DNA from 4 places in the Variovorax atrisoli genome. Region 1 is predicted to be linked to each of the others. Evidence: predicted binding sites of a transcription regulator. Region 1 holds the regulator's gene; each other region holds the start of a gene.
What was found. Region 1 encodes LexA, which represses DNA repair genes until DNA is damaged. Its sites were predicted from a motif close to ACTGTATNNNNATACAGT; they were not measured.
Positions count from the first base shown of each region.

Region 2: a site for LexA is predicted at 3,139-3,156, ahead of FHY06_RS10285 (putative DNA modification/repair radical SAM protein). Genes of this name have one in related genera too.
Region 3: a site for LexA is predicted at 2,258-2,275, ahead of FHY06_RS16070 (ATP-dependent helicase). Genes of this name have one in related genera too.
Region 4: a site for LexA is predicted at 2,935-2,952, ahead of recA (recombinase RecA). Genes of this name have one in related genera too.

Region 1 is NZ_JACIBG010000001.1:921,634-926,748, reverse strand. It holds gene FHY06_RS04425 (MFS transporter) at 1-643, opposite strand, end outside; gene FHY06_RS04420 (D-2-hydroxyacid dehydrogenase family protein) at 640-1,647, opposite strand; gene FHY06_RS04415 (hypothetical protein) at 1,760-2,137, opposite strand; gene lexA (transcriptional repressor LexA) at 2,286-2,969, opposite strand; gene FHY06_RS04405 (asparaginase) at 3,043-4,008, shown strand; gene adk (adenylate kinase) at 4,072-4,728, opposite strand; gene kdsB (3-deoxy-manno-octulosonate cytidylyltransferase) at 4,871-5,115, opposite strand, start outside.
Region 2 is NZ_JACIBG010000002.1:727,340-732,454, forward strand. It holds gene FHY06_RS10275 (papain-like cysteine protease family protein) at 1-183, opposite strand, end outside; gene FHY06_RS10280 (UdgX family uracil-DNA binding protein) at 316-1,833, opposite strand; gene FHY06_RS10285 (putative DNA modification/repair radical SAM protein) at 1,859-3,121, opposite strand; gene FHY06_RS10290 (DUF6351 family protein) at 3,561-5,115, shown strand, end outside.
Region 3 is NZ_JACIBG010000004.1:188,644-193,758, forward strand. It holds gene FHY06_RS16070 (ATP-dependent helicase) at 125-2,245, opposite strand; gene corA (magnesium/cobalt transporter CorA) at 2,486-3,472, shown strand; gene FHY06_RS16080 (YoaK family protein) at 3,549-4,313, shown strand; gene FHY06_RS16085 (5'-methylthioadenosine/adenosylhomocysteine nucleosidase) at 4,316-5,056, opposite strand.
Region 4 is NZ_JACIBG010000005.1:342,345-347,459, reverse strand. It holds gene FHY06_RS19440 (hypothetical protein) at 1-287, opposite strand, end outside; gene yiaA (inner membrane protein YiaA) at 378-815, shown strand; gene FHY06_RS19430 (SRPBCC family protein) at 842-1,273, opposite strand; gene recX (recombination regulator RecX) at 1,254-1,715, opposite strand; gene recA (recombinase RecA) at 1,768-2,871, opposite strand; gene FHY06_RS19415 (MarR family winged helix-turn-helix transcriptional regulator) at 3,018-3,503, shown strand; gene FHY06_RS19410 (response regulator transcription factor) at 3,576-4,250, shown strand; gene FHY06_RS19405 (sensor histidine kinase) at 4,366-5,115, shown strand, end outside.

The sequences.
Region 1 (5,115 bases):
GCGCCGTGACCGAGACGATGCCCATCAGCACAGGGCTGCGCAGCACGCGCGACCATGCAGCAGCCGTCAGCGCGGCAGGACGGATGCCGTTCGGCAAGGTGAGCCACACCGATGTCGCGCTCGCGACACTGAGCGCCGCAATCGCGCCGAAAGCCATGCGCCAGCCAAGATGCCCGCCGATCAGCGCGCCGATGGGCAGTCCCAGCACCGAGGCCATCGACCAGCCGAGAAAGACGAAGGTGACGGCCCGCCCGCGATGCTCCGGCGGCACCAGCAGGCCGGCGCAGGCGGCGGCCTGGGGCGTGAAGATGGCCGGCGCGATCACCGTGAGCATGCGCGCCGGCAGCAGCGCGCCGAAGCTGGGCATCAGCGCGCAGGCCACGTGGCCGAAGGCATACCAGAGCAGGGTGAGGGCGAGAAGCTGGCGCCGGTCCCATCCGGCCACTGCGGCTGCCAGCAGCGGCGCGCCTACGCACATGACCGCGGCGGCGGCAGTGATCAACTGCCCGGCCGTGGCGGCCGTGACCGAGAGCGAGGCGCTGATCTCGTTGAGCGTACCGGGCACGACCATCACGCCCGTGCCGATCACGAAGTTGCCGGCAAGCAGCGCCCAGAGCGCTCTCTGTGGCGCCGGCTGGCTCACCGGCGGACCTGCAGCGCGCCGGGATTCACGATGTTGGTGGGGTTGCCCTTGATGAAACTCACGACGTTGTCGAAGGCCTGGCCGAAATAGCTCTCGTAGCTTTCCTGCTCGACGTAGCCGATGTGCGGCGTGCAGATGCAGTTCTCGAGGCGCAGCAGCGCGTGGCCCTGCAGCGGCGGCTCGCTCTCGAACACGTCGACGGCCGCGAGCCCGGGGCGGCCGCGGTTGAGGGCCGCGAGAAGGGCGTCGGCCTCGACCAGTTCCGCGCGGGAGGTGTTCACGAACAGGGCGGTCGGCTTCATGCGCGAGAGGTCTTCGAGCGTGATGAGGCCGTTGGTCTCTTCGTTGAGCCGCAGGTGGACCGACAGCACGTCGGCCGCAGCGAAGAACTCATGGCGGTTCTGGGCCACCTGGAAACCGTCGGAACGCGCCTTGGCGCAGCTGGCTTCACGGCCCCAGATCACGACCTGCATGCCGAAAGCCTGTCCGTAGCGCGCGACCAGTTGGCCGATGCGCCCGTAGCCCCAGATGCACAGCGTCTTGCCCTTGAGCACCGAGCCGATGCCGAAGTTGGGCGGCATGGAGGCCGACTTCAGGCCCGACTGCTGCCAGGCGCCATGTTTGAGGTTGCTGATGTACTGCGGCAGCCGGCGCATGGCCGCCATGATGAGTGCCCAGGTGAGCTCGGCGGGCGCCTGGGGAGAGCCGGAGCCCTCTGCCACCGCCACGCCCCGCTCGGTGCAGGCCGCGACGTCGATGTGCCCGGCCACGCGTCCGGTCTGGGAAATGAGCTTGAGCTTCGGGAGCTTTTCGATCAGCTGGCGCGAGATCTGGGTGCGCTCGCGGATCAGCACGATCACGTCGGCGTCCTTGAGGCGAACCGACAACTGTCCAATGCCCTTCACCGTGTTGGTATAGACCTTGGCCGCGTATGCGTCCAGCTTGGAAGCGCAGCGCAGCTTGCGTACGGCGTCCTGGTAATCGTCGAGGATCACAATGTTCATGGCACGCCATTGTGCCTCGCAGCATTGGAATGTCGCGCCGGCAAACGTTTGGATACCCGCCCCGCAGCCGATCGCAGGGCGTCAGGAGCCCGCTAAAGGGCTCGGTTCAGGCTCAATGCAGTCGCGTCGAGCGAGGCGCGGCGGCCATGGTCTCGGCGGCTTCCAAGGCGGCCAGCCGGTCGAGTTCGGCGCACACGTCGGCCATGCGGCCGGAGATCACCATGCGGTTGTTGCCGCGTTGCTGTCCCTTGCCATCGACCACGCGGACGACGCGAAGAGGGCGTGCCTGAGCGGCCGATTCGGATGGCGTGGTACCGCTGCTGCGGGCGGTACAGGCAGGGCGAACCGCCACATAGCGCAGCCCAGCCGAAGATTCGGCGGTGTCGAGATGGTCTCCGCGGCGGGAGGGGCGGCGCGCCGGCATCAGTCGATTGGCCAGCGATTGCAGCGGCATCCAGATGTCGGCGATGGCGAGGAGGGCGATTCCCATGTGAACTCCAAGAAAGTATGAGGTTGAACACAGGCAGGATTTCTTGAGTCGGCTGCGACAGGGTGATGGCGAAGAACCTTCGCCATACGCCCGCCACCTGTCGCTGCCGGATGGGGTGCTGTTGCTCTGGAAAGCAGGCCGCCGTGGCCTACATCAGCATGGTGTTGCGGATGAGGCCGACCGCGAGGCCCTCGATCTCGAAGGGCTCGCCGGGCTGCACGATGATGGTCGGGTAGTCGGGGTTCTCGGCGTGCAGCTCGATGACCTGCTTGTTGCGCTTCAGGCGCTTGACCGTTACTTCGTCGCCGAGGCGCGCGACCACGATCTGGCCGTTGCGTGCTTCCTTGGTGGCCTGTACCGCGAGCAGGTCGCCGTCCATGATGCCGGCGTCGCGCATCGACATGCCGCGCACCTTGAGCAGGTAGTCGGGCTGGCGCTGGAACAGCGTGTTCTCGACGTAGTAGGTCTGGTCGACGTGCTCCTGGGCCAGGATGGGCGAGCCGGCTGCGACGCGACCGATCAGCGGCAGCGCCAGCTGGGCCATTCCGGGCAGCGAGAGCGAGAACTGGTTGCCTTCGCGATGGCGCGTTTCGTTGAGAGAGCGCAGCGCGTCGCCCTTGAGGCGGATGCCGCGCGAGGTGCCGCTGACCAGCTCGATGACGCCCTTGCGAGCCAGTGCCTGCAGGTGTTCTTCGGCGGCGTTGGCGGACTTGAACCCGAGTTCATTGGCGATTTCGGCGCGCGTGGGCGGCGCACCTGTACGGGCGATGGCACTCTGGATGAGGTCCAGGATCTGCTGCTGGCGGGCTGTAAGCTTCACGGCGAACTGCATGTGTGGTTCCTTGCGGCACTGGTTGGATATCCAGTGCCTGTATTTTTAACCAGTTTTTAGAAGTTGACAAGCCATGGTCAATTCCTCTTCGTCCGGGCTGCCACGTCGGGTCGTGGTTTTGGGCACCGGCGGCACCATCGCGGGCCGCGCCGCCAGCAGTGACGACAACATCGGCTACACGGCCGCGCAGGTGAGCGTGGCCGACCTGCTCGGTGACATCGAGGCGCCCGCAGGAGTGACACTGGAGGCCGAGCAGGTTGCGCAGGTCGACAGCAAGGACATGTCCTTCGCCATCTGGCAGCAACTGGCCAGGCGCTGCGCGCACTGGCTGGCGCAGCCCGACGTGGCAGGCGTGGTGATCACCCACGGCACCGACACGATCGAGGAGACGGCCTTCTTCCTGCACTCGGTGCTGGCCTCCTCCAAACCGGTGGTGCTGACCTGCGCGATGCGCCCGGCCACCGCACTGTCGCCTGACGGCCCCCAGAACGTGCGCGACGCCATCGGTGTCGCCGCGACCCGGGGTGCGGGCGGCGTGACCGTGGTGTGCGCCGGTGCGATCCATTCCGGCGTCGACATTCAGAAGGTCCACACCTACCGGCTCGACGCCTTCGCTTCGGGCGATGCGGGGCCCGTGGGCTATGTGGAGGAGGGCGAAGTGCGCCTTGTCCGGCCGTGGCCGCAGGGTGGCGGAATGTCGGTCGCGAAGCTCTTCGAAGCGGCCGAACTGCAATGGCCAAGGGTGGAGATCGTGATGAGCCACGCCGGCGCCAGCGGGGCCGTGGTAGAGGCACTGCTTCAGGCGGGCGGACCGGACCCTCTGCGCGGACTGGTGCTGGCGACCACCGGCAACGGCACCTTGCACCATGCGCTGGAAGCTGTCGCGCTCAAGGCGCAGGATGCGGGTATCGCAGTGCTCCGCGCGACGCGCTGCTCGAACGGGCGCATCCTGCCGAAGACGGGCGACCTGCTTCGCGATGCGGGCGAGCTGACGCCCGTGAAGGCCCGAATCGCCCTGGTGCTCGAGTTGCTGGGCTGAAAGCAGAACCGCCCCTCTGGAGGGGCGGTTCGGTGCGGGTCGGATGCTCGGTCGATGCTTCGATCAGCCGCTCAGCGCGGCCAAGGCACGCTGGGTGATCTCGTCGACCGTGCCCACGCCCTTGATGGCACGGTATTTCGGCGCCGCGGCCGGATCGGCCTTGGCCCAGGCCGAGTAGTAGTCGACCAGCGGACGCGTCTGCTGGCTGTACACGTCGAGCCGCTTGCGAACGGTTTCTTCCTTGTCGTCCTCGCGCTGGATCAGGTCCTCGCCGGTCACGTCGTCCTTGCCTTCCACCTTGGGCGGATTGAACTTGACGTGGTAAGTGCGGCCCGAAGCCGGATGCGAACGGCGGCCGCTCATGCGCTCGATGATGTCGCTGAAGGGCACGTCGATCTCGAGCACGTAGTCGAGCTTGACGCCTGCCGCCTTCATGGCGTCGGCCTGGGGGATGGTGCGAGGAAAACCGTCGAACAGGAAGCCGCTGGCACAGTCGGGCTGCGCGATGCGTTCCTTTACGAGGTTGATGATCAGGTCGTCGCTGACCAGAGCGCCGGCGTCCATGACCGCCTTGGCCTGCAGTCCGAGCGGCGTGCCGGCCTTGACGGCTGCGCGCAGCATGTCGCCCGTGGAAATCTGGGGAATTCTGTATTTCTGGCAAATGAAGGCCGCTTGCGTGCCTTTGCCCGCCCCGGGCGCGCCCAGCAAAATTAGTCTCATGGTGTCCTCGGACGGTTCTTAGATCTTGTGTCGCGCCGAGCTTCGGCCCCATGGCTGGGCTGGGCTGGGCGGAGTTGCTTCGAGGATAGCATGCGTGCCCTTCGGGAAATCCCGCTACTTGCAGCCGGAAGGACGCGAAGGCTCAGTGCCCGGCGGCCGCGAAGACCGCACGGACGCGCGCCAGGTCCTCGGGCGTGTCGATGCCGGGCCCCGGGGCAGCGTCACTCACGTGCACCGCGATCCGATGGCCGTGCCACAGGGCGCGCAGCTGTTCGAGCGCTTCCGTCGCCTCCACGGGGGAAGGCGGCAGGGAAGGAAAGCGCCGCACGAAGCCCGCGCGGTACCCGTAGATGCCGATGTGGCGCAGCGGGGCAGGGGCTGCAGGCA
Region 2 (5,115 bases), on a different contig from region 1:
CGGGCCGGCCTCGCCGTCCTCCACCAGCCAGTGCGCGGCCTGCAGGCGCAGCACGGCCGCGCGCGTGAGCGGGCCGAAGTCGCCGTCGGTGGCGAGCGCGGGGATGGGCTTGAGTTTGCGGTTCAGGGCTTCCTGCAGTCGGCGGACGTCGATGCCGCGCCAACCCTGTTTCAGCGTGTTCATCCAGATACTTTTTCTCGAACGCTCGTTCGTATCGCGGACCCGGGAATCCGAGTGCCGATGGTCGAAACCAGGCCTGCAGGCGCACGGCCGCCAGACTGGCGCGCTCGGCGGCGCCGGACCATGGCGCTTGCTTTACGGAACCAGTACGCGCGCCGCGGCCGGCTGGATGCGGCCGCTGTCGCCGAGGGGACTTTCGAATGCTCCGTACAGGTCGGCCAGCCAGCGGTCGTAGGCGGCGGCGCGTTCGGCGTCGGGCAGCCGCAGCAGCGCGGACGGATGCAGCGTGACGAACACCGGCCGGCCGTCGGCGCGCTCGTGCAGCCAGGCGCCGCGCTCGGCCTGCACCGCCACCGGGCGGCCGAGCAAGGCGCGCGCGGCGGTGGCGCCCAGGGCCACCAGCGCCCTGGGCTGCACGAGTGCGATCTCGCTGTCCAGCCAGTGGGCACAGGCTTCGGCCTCGCGCTGGGCGGCGGTCTTGTGGATGCGGCGCTTGCCGCGCAGCTCGTACTTGAAATGCTTGACGGCATTGGCCAGGTACACCGTGTCGCGCGGCCGGCCGAGCTGCGCCATCGCGCGATCGAGCAGCTGGCCGGCCGGCCCGACGAAGGGGCGGCCGGCCAGATCCTCCTGGTCGCCGGGCTGTTCGCCGACCAGCATGCGCTGCGCGCCCACGGGCCCTTCGCCGCACACGGCCTGGGTGGCGAGCGCGCCGATGGGGCAGTCGCGGCACGCATGCGTGACCGCGCGAAGTTCATCGAGGCTGGCCGGCGCCGCACGATCGGCCGGCAGCAGGTGCAGCGGCAGAGGGGCGCGGATGCGGCGCGCGGGCGTGGCCGGCGCGTCGATCATCGACTGGCTGCGCGCCTGCGCCGCGTCGGCCAGCGGCTGGATCAGCGCGGCCTCGGGCAGGTTGTGCCAGTAGCGGACCGGCATCTCGCGGCGCATCATCGCGAGCTTCAGCCGCGCGGGGTTGAAGATGTTCTCGTAATAAGTGAGCCAGAGTTGCTCGCCCGCATCCGGCGGCGGCCTCTCGCGCCGGTCGGCGCCGTCGCGGAAAGTCAGCGCCTGCCCGTCCCACGCCACGCAGCGCTCCGGCGTGAGGATGGCCCATTGCATCTGCGCGAAGCGGCGCGAGAAGAACGGCGCATTGGCCTCCACGATGCGGTGGTCGGGTTCGAACCACGCCACGTGGCGCTCGCCCTGCTCCCCTTCCACGCGGGTGAAACGCACGAAGGCGCGCATCTTGTGGATGTCGCGGCGCACGGCCTTGGCCATCAGCCCGGCACGCAGCATGTCGGCGTCGAGCGGGTCGTGCCGCAGCGAAGGTTCGTGCGCCAGCCGCCAGAGCAGCCGGTACATGAGCGCGAGGCGGCCCGGGTCGCGATGCAGGATCACGTCGGCACACAGCGCGAGGAACGACGCGGGCACCGGCTGTCGCGCAGCGCCGGCCGGTGCAGGGGGCGCGGCAGGCTCATCCGAAAACAGCCCGAGACCGCCCGCGGGCGCGTCCCCGAAAAGCTCCGCGCCGCCGCTGTCCTGCGTACCGTCGCTCCACTCCACATGGTCGGGCGGCACGCCGTCGGCCAGCAGCTGGCGCGCCTCGCGGCGGAAGGCGTCGAGATCGACCGGGTCTTGGAGCCGCACGCGCATGCCGATGCCGATCTTTCTCTCGGCCTCAGAACAGCGCCGCCTGCGCCGGGACGGGAGCGGCCGCGGCGGACGCCGACATTGCCATCGCGTTCGCCGCCGGCCGGTGCCCGTCGGCCACCACGAAGGGCAGCACCTTGCGCGCCGGCACATGCAGGCGCCGCAGGTCGTCTGCCCTCACCCTTCGCACGCGACGCGCCTGCAGCAGCCGTTCGACCGCCTTCACCCCGAGGCCGGGCACGCGCAGCAGCATCTCTCGCGGGGCGTGGTTGAGGTCGACCGGGAAGCGCTCCGCATGCGCCAGCGCCCAGGCCAGCTTGGGATCGACGTCCAGCCGCAGCAGGCCGTCGGGCGAGGCCACGATCTCCTGGTGCTCGAACCCGTAGAAGCGCATGAGCCAGTCGGCCTGGTACAGCCGGTGCTCGCGCATCAGCGGCGGCGCAGCCAGCGGCAGCGCGCGGGCCGCGTCGGGGATGGGACTGAAGGCCGAGTAGTACACCCGCTTGAGCTTGTAGGCGCCGTAGAGCGTGGCGCTGGAGGCCAGGATGTGGCGGTCGTCGGTGGCGTCGGCGCCCACGATCATCTGCGTGCTCTGGCCCGCGGGCGCGAAGGGCGGCGGCTTGGCGGCAGCCGGCGCGGCGCCCGGCAGCGCGCGGATCGGCACCACCCGGCGCGCCTCCTCGCGGGTGTCGTCGATGCGAAGCCGCAGCCGCGCCATCGAGCGGCGGATGGCGCTCTCGTCCTTCTCGGGCGCCAGCGCTCGCAGGCCCTCGGCGGTGGGCAGCTCGACGTTGATGCTGAGCCGGTCGGCATAGCGGCCGGCGCGCGCCAGCAGTTCGTCGCTGGCGTCGGGGATGGTCTTGAGGTGGATGTAGCCGCGGAAGTCATGCTCCTCGCGCAGCTGGCGCGCGACCTCCACCACCTGCTCCATGGTGTGGTCCGGCGACTTGACGATGCCGCTGGACAGGAACAGGCCCTCGATGCAGTTGCGCCGGTAGAAGTCGAGCGTGAGCTGAACCACCTCCTCGACCCGGAAGCGTGCCCGCGGCACGTTGCTCGACGCGCGGTTCACGCAATAGAGGCAGTCGTACTGGCAGTGGTTGGTCAGCAGCACCTTCAGCAGCGAGATGCAGCGGCCGTCGGGCGCGTAGCTGTGGCAGATGCCTGCGCCCTCGGTGGAGCCGATGCCGCGTCCGCCCAGCGAGTCGCGCGGCTGCGAACCGCTCGACGCGCAGGAAGCGTCGTACTTCGCGGCGTCGGCCAGGATGGCGAGTTTGCGCTGGATGTCCATGGGGGAGTCGATCGAATACTGTATGAATATACAGTTTTAAGCCGATTGTGTCCTGCCCTGGCGTGCGGTTTTCCGGCCGACCCGCGTCTGCAGTGGCTGGTTTTTCAGCCGCCGATTTGCGGGAAAACCGCAGGTCCGCTGAAAAAACTCCAATGGAATCAGCCACTTGGGTTTGGCGGCCCGCGTGGCACATGCGTTGCTATCCAGGCGGCACACCCGACAGAGGATGGAGACACGCCAATGACCGACCTGCCCGCACCCGCCGCCGCGCCGCCACCGCCGGCCGGCCCCCGACTCACCACCCCGCACTGACGCGCCGCGCGTCGCGCTTCGATCCGGCCCGCGCCGGGTCGCGCCGCCGCATGGCCGTGCCGGCCCAGGGGAAGCCGCCCCTTCCCCCATCGCTTGTTCAACCAGAACCACAACGGAGACAGAAAAGATGACCAGAACCGAGAAGAAGAGCCCTCGCCTTCGCCCGACCCCCGTGCGCATCGGCACGCTGCTGGCCGTGCTGGCGCTCACCGCCTGCGGCGGCGGCAGCGACGGAGGTGGAGGCGGCTTCAGCTTCATTCCGCCCGCTGCAGGAGGCGGCGGCGGGGGCGGCGGAGGAGGCGGTGGCGGCTCCACGCCGACCGATCCGTCCGGCCCCGGCAACCCGCCGCCGGTCGATGCCACCGTGCGCATCGGCGTGCTGTCCTCGTCGCCGCAGCTGGTGACCGGAGACGACGCGCTGGTCGAGCTCGAATTGCTGCGCGAGAAAGCCGACGGCAACCTCGCGGTGTCGGTCGACGGGCGCGACGTGACGGCGGCGTTCTCTCGCGACCCCGCCAACGGCCGCCTGGTGGGCAAGGTCACGGGGCTCAAGCTGGGCTCCAACGAACTGGTCGCAAGCTATGGCGGCTACAGCGCGAAGCTGCAGCTGACGGCCTACCCGATCACCGGCCCGGTGATCTCCGGCCCGCATGAGGAGCCCTTCGTGTGCGGCTATGCCACCTTCACCCGCATGGGCGGCCAGGTGCTCAAGCCACTGGACGACGGCAAGTGCTCGGTGGAGACGCGCGTCGACTACTACTACCGCACCACCGCCGGCAGCAACGTGCGCTTCGTGCCGGAATCGATCACCACCTACCCGGCCAACATGGCCTGGCTCACCATCAACGGCAAGCAGGTGCCCTACGTGGTGCGGCTCGAAAGCGGCACCATCAACCGCGGGCTGTACCAGTCGGCGATCCTGCACGACGTGCTCAACGAGCCCGCGCCCTCGCCCACCTCGCGCCCGGCCGGCTGGAACGGCACACTGCTCTATCCGCTGGGCGGCGGCTGCCAGGGCGGCTGGTTCCAGCAGGGCAACGACTTCGCCACGCTCATCAACCCGACCTACCAGAGCCGCGGCTTCGCCGTGACCACCTCCACGCTCAACGTCTTCGGCACCAACTGCAACGACCAGCTTTCCTCGGAGACCATCGCGATGGTGAAGGAGCGCTTCATCGAGAACTTCGGCGTGCCGGCCCACACCATCGGCACCGGTGGCTCGGGCGGCTCCTACCAGAGCCACCAGACCAGCGACAACTACCCCGGCCTCTTCGACGGCGTGGTGGTGAGCCAGGTGTTCGCGGACGTCACCTCCTCCACCATCTTCAAGCTGCACGACTCGCGCGTGCTCAACAACTACTTCAACGACCCGGCCACCGCGGCGCTGGCCTACACCACGGCCGAGAAGCAGGCGATCTCGGGCTACCTGCAGATCGCCAACATCTCGAACATGAGCGGCCAGGCCGGCCGGCTCGACCCGACGGTGTCGTTCCCCGCGGGCGTGCCCACGGAGCAGCGCTACAACGCGCTGACCAACCCGACGGGCGCTCGCGCGACGGTGTTCGACCACACGGTGAACGTCTACGGCAAGACCGAGGCCGAGGGCTTCGCGCTGCGTCCGATCGACAACGTGGGCATCCAGTACGGCCTGAACGCGCTCAACGAGGGCAAGCTCAGCATCG
Region 3 (5,115 bases), on a different contig from region 1:
CGCTAGCGAATCGATAGCTGCGGGCACGCACAGGGCAGGCGATGCCGCAGTTCGAAACAAGTGTTTTCAGAGCTGGCCAGCCGGTGACCCTGCCGGCGAAAGGGCCTGCTCGTGCCTCGCCTTCTCAGCGCCAGGCGGCTCGCATCCTGTTGCGCAGGTCGATCACCGAGCTGGGCGGCGGCACGGCCGGCGGGCGCTCCGGCGGAGGCGGCCATGTCTGCTGCTCGAAGCCTTCCAGGTCGGCATCGGCGATGAAGCGCGTGCGGTTGGCATACAGGTGCCGGTCGCCGCGCGCCGCCTGCTGCGTAACGTGGAAGCGCTGCGGCACCAGCAGGTGCAGGTGGTCGCGCGCCCGGGTCATCGCCACGTAGAGCAGGCGCCGCTCCTCTTCCAGTTCGTGCGCGCTCTGGGCCACGTCGGCCGGCAGGCAGCCGTCGACCACGTTGAGCACGTGCACCGAATTCCATTCCTGCCCCTTGGCCGAATGGATGGTGGAGAGGATCAGGTAGTCCTCGTCGAGCAGCGGCGGCCCCGGCCGGTCGCTCGTGGCCTCGGGCGGATCGAGCGTGAGCTCGGTGAGGAATCGTTCGCGCGAGCCGTATCCGGCCGCGAGCCGCGCGAGCTGCTCCACGTCGGCGCGCCGCACGCCGGAGGTGTCCTCGTACAGCCGCTCCAGGTGCGGCAGGTACCAGTCCATCGCGAGCTCGACGTCGGCGGGCCATTTCAGCGCCGGCGCGCGCAGGGCCTCGTAGGCCTTCGCGAAATCGGCCCATTGCGCACGAGCGGCGGAAGGCGGCACGAACTCGCGCACCACACGGGCCGGATCGGACGCCTGCTCCATCGCGTCGAGCAGGCGCGCGCTCGTGGCGGGGCCGATGCCCGGGATGAGCTGCGTCACGCGGAAACCCGCCATGCGGCCGCGCGGGTTCTGCGCGAATCGCAGCACCGCGAGCAGGTCCTTCACATGCGAGGCTTCAAGAAACTTCAGGCCGCCGAACTTCACGAACGGGATGTTGCGCCGCGCCAGCTCCAGTTCGAGCGCAGCGCTGTGAGACGAGGTGCGGAACAGCACCGCCTGCGACTTCAGCGCCAGCCCGCCCTCGCGGTGCGCAAGCACCTTGTCGGCCACCCAGCGCGCCTGCCCCGCCTCGTCGGGCACGAGCACCAGCAGCGGCTTGCCGGCCGAGGGCTTGTCGGTCCACAGCGTCTTGGCATGCCGCTCGGCGGCCTGCGCGATGACGCGGTTCGACACGTCGAGGATCGGCTGCGTCGAGCGGTAGTTGCGCTCCAGCGTGACCACGCGCGCGGGCTGCGTGAACTGCGAGGGAAAGTCGAGGATGTTGCGCACCGTGGCGCCGCGGAAGGAGTAGATCGACTGCGCGTCGTCGCCCACCACGGTCACGCCGCGCCCGTCGGGCTTGAGCGCCAGCAGGATCGCCGCCTGCAGCAGGTTGGTGTCCTGGTACTCGTCGACCAGCACGTGGTCGAAGCGCGCGCCGATGTGCGCGGCCAGCGAAGGCTCGGCCGCCATCTCGGCCCAGTAGAGCAGCAGGTCGTCGTAGTCGAGCACGTTCTGCCGCTGCTTGGCCTCGACATACGCGCCGAACAGCTTCTTCAGCTCGGCCTCCCACTCGCCGCACCATGGAAAGGCCTCTTTCAGCACATCGGCCAGCGGCGCGCGGGTGTTCACGCAGCGCGAGTAGATCGACAGGCAGGTGCCCTTGCGCGGGAAGCGGTTGACGGTGGAGGAAAGCCCCAGCTCGTGGCGCACCAGCCCCATCAGGTCTTCGGCGTCGCCGCGGTCGTGGATGGTGAAGTTCTCGTCGAGGCCGATCTGCGGCGCGTACTCGCGCAGCAGCCGAGCACCGATGCCGTGGAAGGTGCCGGCCCACGGCAGCGCGGGCGGGGCATCGGACTTCAGTCCGAGCACCTGCGCCAGCACCCGGCCGGCGCGGCGCTCCATCTCCTGCGCGGCACGGCGCGAGAAGGTCAGCAGCAGCAGGCGCTGCGGATCGACGCCGCCGGCGATGAGGGTTGCGACGCGGTGCGCCAGCGTGCTGGTCTTGCCCGAGCCGGCACCGGCGATGACGAGCAGCGGCCGCTCGTCCAGGCCGGCGGTGGCCGCGCTCACGCCGTGCTCGACCGCCGCACGCTGCGCCTCGTTGAGCGAGGCCAGCGCCTGCGCCAGGCGCTCTGCCTGGCTCCTGGGCGCAGCGGAAGGAACGGGAAGCGCAGTGCTCTGCATGCCTGCGACTTTACTGTATGCCCGTCCAGTCCGGCCGCCTTGCCGACATATGGCCGGTGACATAATCGCGCCTCGCTGCAACCCGGAGATTTTTCCAATGGAAACCGACCCGTCTCGGCAGCTTTCAACTCCCTTTCACTGACGCCTTTCTTCGCGCCTCTCGCGCACGTCGGGCAGGGAATTGAAAGCGCCCCCCTCCCTCGCCCATCGTCCAGTCCGTCATTCCAGGGAGTGAGCCCCATGCTCAACATCTTCACGCTCGCCAACGGCCGCCTCGTACAGGAAGAAATCGAGGCCCTCGAAGAGCTCTCCAGGTTCCAGCCGATCTGGGTCGACCTCGAGTCGCCCACGCTCGAGGAAAAGCGCTGGATCAAGCAGTACTACGGCCTGTCCATCCCCGAGGATGCAATGGACGAGGACATCGAGGAATCGGCGCGCTTCTACGAGGAAGACAACGGCGAGCTGCACATCCGCTCCGACTTCCTGATCGACGACGACGAAGCCCCGCGCGCGGTGCGCGTGGCCTTCATCCTCAACCAGCACAACACCGACCTGCGCAGCCGCGGCGTGCTGTTCTCGATCCACGACGAGGACGTGCCCGTGTTCCGCCTGCTGCGCATGCGCGCGCGCCGCGCGCCGGGGCTGATCGAGGACGCCAAGGAAGTCATGCTCAAGCTCTTCGACGCCGACGCCGAATACTCGGCCGACTCGCTGGAGAACATCTACGACGAGCTCGAGGCGGCGAGCAGGAAGGTGCTGTCGGGCAACGTCAGCGACGAGCTGGCCGGCGAGGTGCTCGGCGCCATCGCGCGGCAGGAAGACCTGAACGGGCGCATCCGCCGCAACGTGATGGACACGCGCCGCGCCGTCAGCTTCATGATGCGCAGCAAGATGCTCAACGCCGAGCAGTTCGAGGAAGCGCGCCAGATCTTGCGCGACATCGAGTCGCTGGACAACCACACGGCCTTCCTCTTCGACAAGATCAACTTCCTGATGGATGCGACCGTCGGTTTCATCAACATCAACCAGAACAAGACCATCAAGATCTTCTCGGTGGCCAGCGTGGCGCTGCTGCCGCCGACGCTGATCGCCAGCATCTACGGCATGAACTTCAAGTTCATGCCCGAGCTCGACTGGGCCATGGGCTACCCCTACGCCATCGTGCTGATGGCGGCGAGCGCGCTGGTGCCGATGTGGTACTTCCGCCGGCGCGGCTGGCTCAAGTAGCGGCCTGCCGACGGGCGCTCGCGGGGCGCCCGGTGCTAGAGTGGCTTTCGGCCCGAGCGCCGACTGGAGAGCCACCTTGCGCAGAATCCGCTTCCTCACCCACCGCCACCGCGCACCCTCGACCAACACCGCGCTGGGCCTGCTGCTGGCCTTCAATGCCGGCGCCATCAACGCAGGCGGCTTCCTCGTGCTGCACATGTACACCTCGCACATGACGGGCTTCGCCTCGCAGCTGGCCGACGGCATGGTGCTGGGCAACGTCAAGCTGCTGCTGAACGCGCTGGGCGCGATCCTCGCCTTCCTGACCGGCGCGGCCGTGTGCGCGGTGCTCGTGAACTGGGGCCGCCAGCACCGCATGCACGGCGTGTACGCACTGCCGCTGATGCTCGAGGCGGCGCTGATGTTTCCCTTCGGTCTCATGGGCGCCATCACGCTGACCTGGGCGACGCCCTTCGCGGTGCCACTCACCGTGCTGCTGCTGTCCTTCATCATGGGGCTGCAGAACGCGGTGGCCTCCAAGACCTCGGGCGGCAGCATCCGCACCACGCACATGACCGGCAACATCACCGACATGGGCATCGAGATCGGCAAGATGCTCTACTGGAACCGCCGCTCGAAGTCGCAGCAGGACCATCCCCTGCCCGTGCGGCACGACCGCAGCCGCATGCGCCGCGCGGGCGGGCTGGTCGGCATGTTCGTGCTTGGCGGCGCCGCGGGCGCGCTGGGCTTCAAGTACGTGGGCTTCGTCTGCGTGGTGCCGCTGGCGGCGCTGCTGCTGGCGCTGTCGATCCCGCCGCTGCTGCGCGACATCCCGCGCCGCCGCACGCCTTCTCTCGGCTGAATTCAGCCAAGTTCGGCCGGCAGCGAAGCCAGCCACGCATCGACGAGCGCGAGGCTGTAGCGGCTCGCCACCGCAGCGACGAAGCGCGAGAAGTCGCCGTGCGCGGCGTCGTCGGCGCGGTCCGAGATCGTGCGCATCGCCGCGAAGGGCACGCCGTAGTCGTGACACACCTGCGCGACCGAGGCGCCCTCCATCTCCACCGCGAGCGCATCGGGCAAGGCGCGCTGAAGCGCCGCGCTCTCGGCCGTGGTCGAGACGAACCTGTCGCCGCTCACCAGCAGGCCGCGATGCACCTTCGGCGAACGAAGGCCGAATTCGTCGACGGCCTGCTGCCCCACCAGCGCCACCGGATCGCGCAGCGTCTGCCGCGCGACCTCCGCCAGCGCATCGCCGATGGCCGCGTCGGCAGCGAAGCGCGACAGCCCCATCAGCGGCACTTCGTACTTCGGGAAGATCGGCGAGGCGTCGAGGTCGTGCTGCAGCAGCTGCGTCGCGACCACCACGTCCCCGACGTCCACGCCCGGCGCCAGTCCGCCCGCGACGCCGGTGAACACGATGGCCCTCACGCCGAAGCGCTCCAGCAGCACCGTGGCCGTGATCGCCGCCGCGACCTTGCCGATGCGCGACAGCACCGCGACCACCGGCCGGCCATGCAGATGGCCTACCCAGAAGTCGCGGCCCGCGACGCGCACGCGCTGCTCGTCGGGCATCAGCGCGAGAAGCGCGCCCAGCTCCTCGTGCATCGCCGCGACGATGGCGATGGGCGCGGTTGACAGAGAGCTCAAGCTACTTCTCTTTTCAG
Region 4 (5,115 bases), on a different contig from region 1:
CCTTGCTGCACACCCAGCGCCACGTAGACGACCACGAAGAACAGCAGCAGGAGCGCCACCAGCAGCGGCGGCGAGGTGATGAGCGCCAGGGCGGCACCAACGCCGCCCGCGCGCGCGGCGACGTTGCCCGGGCCCTGCAACTGGCTCAGGTAGAAGAAGAAAACGCCGCCGCCCAGGAACACGCCGAGCAGGGCGCCCTTGATCACGGAACCGGCGAAGGACAGCCCGGCCTTGGCACCGGTGCGCACGAGCGACGGCTGCGGGGCCGCGGGGTCGGATGACGACATGTGGAAAGACTCCTCCGTTGTTATTGACGGGGATCATGCCATCGGCGCCGCTCCACCATAATCGCGCGCAAACCATACGAGGAGAATCCCATGGCCGTCCGATTCCAGAAACCGACCGCGGCATTCGTCGCCGCTTCCTGGGCAGCGCTGTTCATCGGCGCCATCGTCTACCTGATCGGGCTGTGGAACGCAGCCATGCAGCTCAACGAAAAGGGCTACTACTTCACCGTGCTGATGTATGGCCTCTTCTCCGCCGTGTCGCTGCAGAAGACGGTGCGCGACCGCCTCGAGGGCATCTCGGTCACCGGCATCTACTACGGCCTGTGCTGGATCTCGCTGCTGCTGTCGGTGGCGCTGCTGGCCATCGGCCTCTTCAACGCCACGCTGGCGGCCAGCGAGAAGGGCTTCTACGCGATGGCCTTCCTGCTGAGCCTGTTCGGCGCGGTGGCCGTGCAGAAGAACGTGCGCGACATCGCCGCGCACAAGAGCGAAGCGCCTTCGCTCGACGACGCCCCCGAAGCCGGCTGAAGCCGCCGCCCGGTCAGTCCGCCCCGTCAGCCCGCCTCGAGCAGGTCGCGCAAGGTGCGCAGGTCGCGGGCGATCCACTGCGCGTCGCGCTCGAAGGCCGCATCGTCCATGTGCGGCTGGCGCAGCAGCGTGAACTGAAGCTCGCAGGCGTCCGGCGCGACGCCGATCACGCGGAACGGCAGGTAGACCTCGGGCACGCCTTCGGGCGCCACCCAGTGGTCGAGCACGCCGAGATCGTTGCGCGGGGCAAAGCGCATGCGGGCCTCGCCGCTTTCGGGCGTGCGCACGATCCAGTGGTCGCCGTGCGGCACCAGTGCGCTCTTCGCAAGGCCGCTGGCCCATTCGGGCAGGCGCTTCGGGTCGGCCGCCAGCACGTAGGCGCGGCGCCATTCGCAGGCGACGCGCTGGGTGATGACGCGAGATTGCGCCGCGGCGCCTTCACTCGTCTGCTGCTTCATCGAAATCGCTCCTGAGCACCTTGGAGACGACGGCGCCCGAGAAGCCGCGCGCCATCAGGAATCGCATCTGCTTCGCCCGCTCCTTCGCATCGGCAGGCGGAGCGTCGAAGCGGCGGCGCCACAGGGCGACGGCGCGCTCGACCTCGGTTTCCTGCAGGCCCGCCACCGCCTCGGCGATGGCCTCGGGCGCGATGCCCCTGGCCTGAAGCTCCTGTCTCACGCGCAGGGCCCCGGAAGTCGCCGCGCGCTGGTGAAGCACCGAGGCCACCACGCGCGGCTCGCTGATGAAGTCCTTGGCGGCCAGCTCGTCGAGCGCCTTCGCCAGCGTGCCGGGCTCTTCCTCGTGCCTTGCCAGCTTGCGCTCCAGCTCCGCACGCGAATGCTCGCGCTGGCTCAGGAGGCGCAGCGCGCGGCCCTTGAGTGAAGGAGCTTCGAATGCCATGCGGGGGGGCGCGATCGCGGCCCCGCGGGGCCGCGCCTGTCCTTGCTCGAACTTACTCGCCCTTGTCCGCCTTGTCGGCCTTGGAAGCCTTCTGCGGCTTCTCGGGCGCGTCCTCGGCATCGGCGGCCAGCAGCGGCACGCCCAGCGACTCGCGCACCTTGTTCTCGATCTCGCGCGACAGCGAGGGGTTCTCGCGCAGGAACTCGCGGGCGTTGTCGCGGCCCTGGCCGATCTTCTCGCCGTTGTAGGCGTACCAGGCGCCCGACTTGTCGATGATCTTGGCGTTCACGCCCATGTCGATGATCTCGCCCTCGCGGCTGATGCCCTCGCCGAACAGGATGTCGAACTCGGCCGTCTTGAACGGAGGCGAGACCTTGTTCTTCACCACCTTCACCTTGGTCTCGTTGCCGATGGCCTCGTCGCCCTTCTTGATGGTGCCGATGCGGCGGATGTCCAGGCGCACCGAGGCGTAGAACTTCAGCGCGTTGCCGCCGGTGGTGGTTTCGGGCGAGCCGAACATCACGCCGATCTTCATGCGGATCTGGTTGATGAAGATGACCATGCAGTTGGTCTTCTTGATCGTGGCGGTGAGCTTGCGCAGCGCCTGGCTCATCAGGCGGGCCTGCAGGCCGGGCAGCGAGTCGCCCATCTCGCCTTCGATTTCGGCCTTGGGCGTGAGCGCGGCGACCGAGTCGACCACGATCAGGTCCACAGCGCCCGAGCGCACCAGCGAGTCGACGATCTCGAGGGCCTGCTCGCCGGTGTCGGGCTGGCTGATCAGCAGGTCGGACAGGTTGACGCCGAGCTTCTGGGCGTACTGCACGTCGAGGGCGTGTTCGGCGTCGACGAAGGCGCAGGTGCCGGCCTGCTTCTGCATGGCGGCGATGACCTGCAGCGTGAGCGTGGTCTTGCCCGAGGATTCAGGGCCGTAGATCTCGATGACGCGGCCGCGCGGCAGGCCGCCGACGCCCAGCGCGATGTCCAGGCCCAGGGAGCCGGTGGAGACGACCTGGATGTCCTCCAGCACCTCGCCCTCGCCGAGCCGCATGATGGTGCCCTTGCCGAACTGCTTTTCGATCTGGGCCAGCGCGGCCTGCAGGGCCTTGGCCTTCTCGCTGTTGGCGCCGATGCTCGAACCCTTGACTACTGCGTCCATTTGAAAAACTCCTTGAAGATCAATGGCTTGTGTGTGACTCCACCCATCTGCGTTTAACTACAGGCTGGATGCTTGAACAGTAGTGTAGAGGCTGATCCCGCGGCGTAAACCTGTTTTTTGGTCAGTTTGCTTTACCATTTCAAGCCATGGCCGATGCCCCCTTCCCAGCCGACCAGGACGCCTGGCGGCAGACCCACCTCGGCCGCCTGCTCGGCCACGCCATGCGCCGCTTCGACGAGCGCGTGCTGGAGCTGATGGCGCACGACGTCGACGTGCCGCTGGCCCTGTCGAACCTCGCGGCGCGCGCGCAGGTGAGCGCGGCGCACATCCACATCACACGGCACCTGTCGCGCGAGGGCTCGCGCCTCACCGAGCTGGCCGAGCGCGCCGGCATGACCAAGCAGGCGATGGGCGCGCTGGTCGACCAGTGCGAGGCCTGGGGGCTGGTCACGCGCGGGCCCGATCCGCTGGACGCACGGGCGCGGCGCGTGCTCTTCACCGCCGACGGGCTGGCCTGGCTGGACGCCTTCCGCGGCGCCGTCACGCAGGCCGAGAAGGAGTTCCGAAGCAGCGTGGGCGACGAGATCGCCACCGTGGTAACCATCGGACTCGAAGCCTATACGGCGGGCTAGACTCCGGCGAAGAGACAAATTTGAACGGCGCCGGCGTGGCGCCCGACACCTGAAACAGGCCGGAGGTGGCGCATGCGGATTCTGATTGCCGAAGACGACCAGGTGCTGGCCGATGCCCTGCTGCGCAGCCTGCGCACCTCGGGCGCGGCAGTCGACCACGTGGCCAACGGCTCGCAGGCCGACACCGCGCTCATGACCCATGACGAGTTCGACCTGCTGATCCTCGACCTCGGGCTGCCCAGCCTGCACGGCATCGAGATCCTCAAGCGGCTGCGCGCACGCGGCTCGCAGCTGCCGGTGCTGGTGCTCACCGCCGCCGACAGCGTGGAGGAGCGGGTCAAGGGCCTGGACCACGGCGCCGACGACTACATGGCCAAGCCCTTCAGCCTGCAGGAGCTCGAGGCGCGCGTGCGCGCCCTCACCCGGCGCGGCATGGGCGCCACCAGCAACACGATCCGCCACGGCCCGCTGGTGTACGACCAGGCCGGCCGCGTGGCCACCATCGACGGCAAGATGATCGAACTCTCGGCGCGCGAACTCGGCCTGCTCGAAGTGCTGCTGCAGCGCGCCGGCCGGCTGGTGAGCAAGGACCAGCTCGTCGACCGCCTGTGCGAATGGGGCGAGGAAGTGAGCCTCAACGCCATCGAGGTCTACATCCACCGCCTGCGCAAGAAGATCGAGAAGGGCCCGGTGCGCATCGCGACCGTTCGAGGGCTGGGCTACTGCCTCGAGAAGATCCAGCCCTGATGCGCCCTGACATGCGGGAAATGCCGCGGAACCGGCTCTGCCGGCCCGCTGGCATCGCCCTCGGAAAGACGGCGGCGCAGAGGCACGCGGTGCGCGCCGCCCGGGAGCGAACCAAGTGAAGCTTTTCCAGCGCGCGCAGCGCTCCCTGTTCGGCGAGATCCTCGACTGGATGCTCACGCCGCTGCTGCTGCTGGTGCCGGTGAGCATCGGCGTCACCTGGCTGGTGGCGCAGGGCATCGCCAACGCGCCCTTCGACCGCGCGCTGGAGCACAACGTGAAGGTGCTGGCCGAGCTGGTGACGGTGAAGGAGGGGCACGTGCAGTTCGTGCTGTCGCAGTCTGCGCGCGAGATCCTGCGCGCCGACGAGGCCGGCCACGTCTACTACCAGCTGCTCGACGGCTACGACAACCTGCTCAGCGGCGAGCGCGACATCCCTCAGCCCGGCCTCGACGAGCCGCTGCCCCCCGGACAGGTGTTCCTGCACAACAGCGACGTGCACGGCCAGCCGGTGCGCGTCGCTTCGATGTGGATCGCCAGCGGTGCCGACGACGTGCCGCCCACGCTGCTGCAGCTGGCCGAGACGCGCGAGAAGCAGTCGGTGCTGGCGGCGGAGATCATCAAGGGCGTGCTGCTGCCGCAGTTCGCGATCCTGCCGCTGGCGGTGCTCCTGATCTGGCTGGCGCTGGTGCGCGGCATCAAGCCGCTGTCGGTGGTGGAGGCGCGCATCCGCGAGCGGCGCCCCGGCGACCTGAGCCCGCTGGATGAGTCCTCGGTGCCGCTGGAGGTGGTGCCGCTGGTGTCGTCGGTGAACGAGCTGCTGGACAAGCTCAACGACTCCATCGGCACGCAGAAGCGCTTCCTGGCC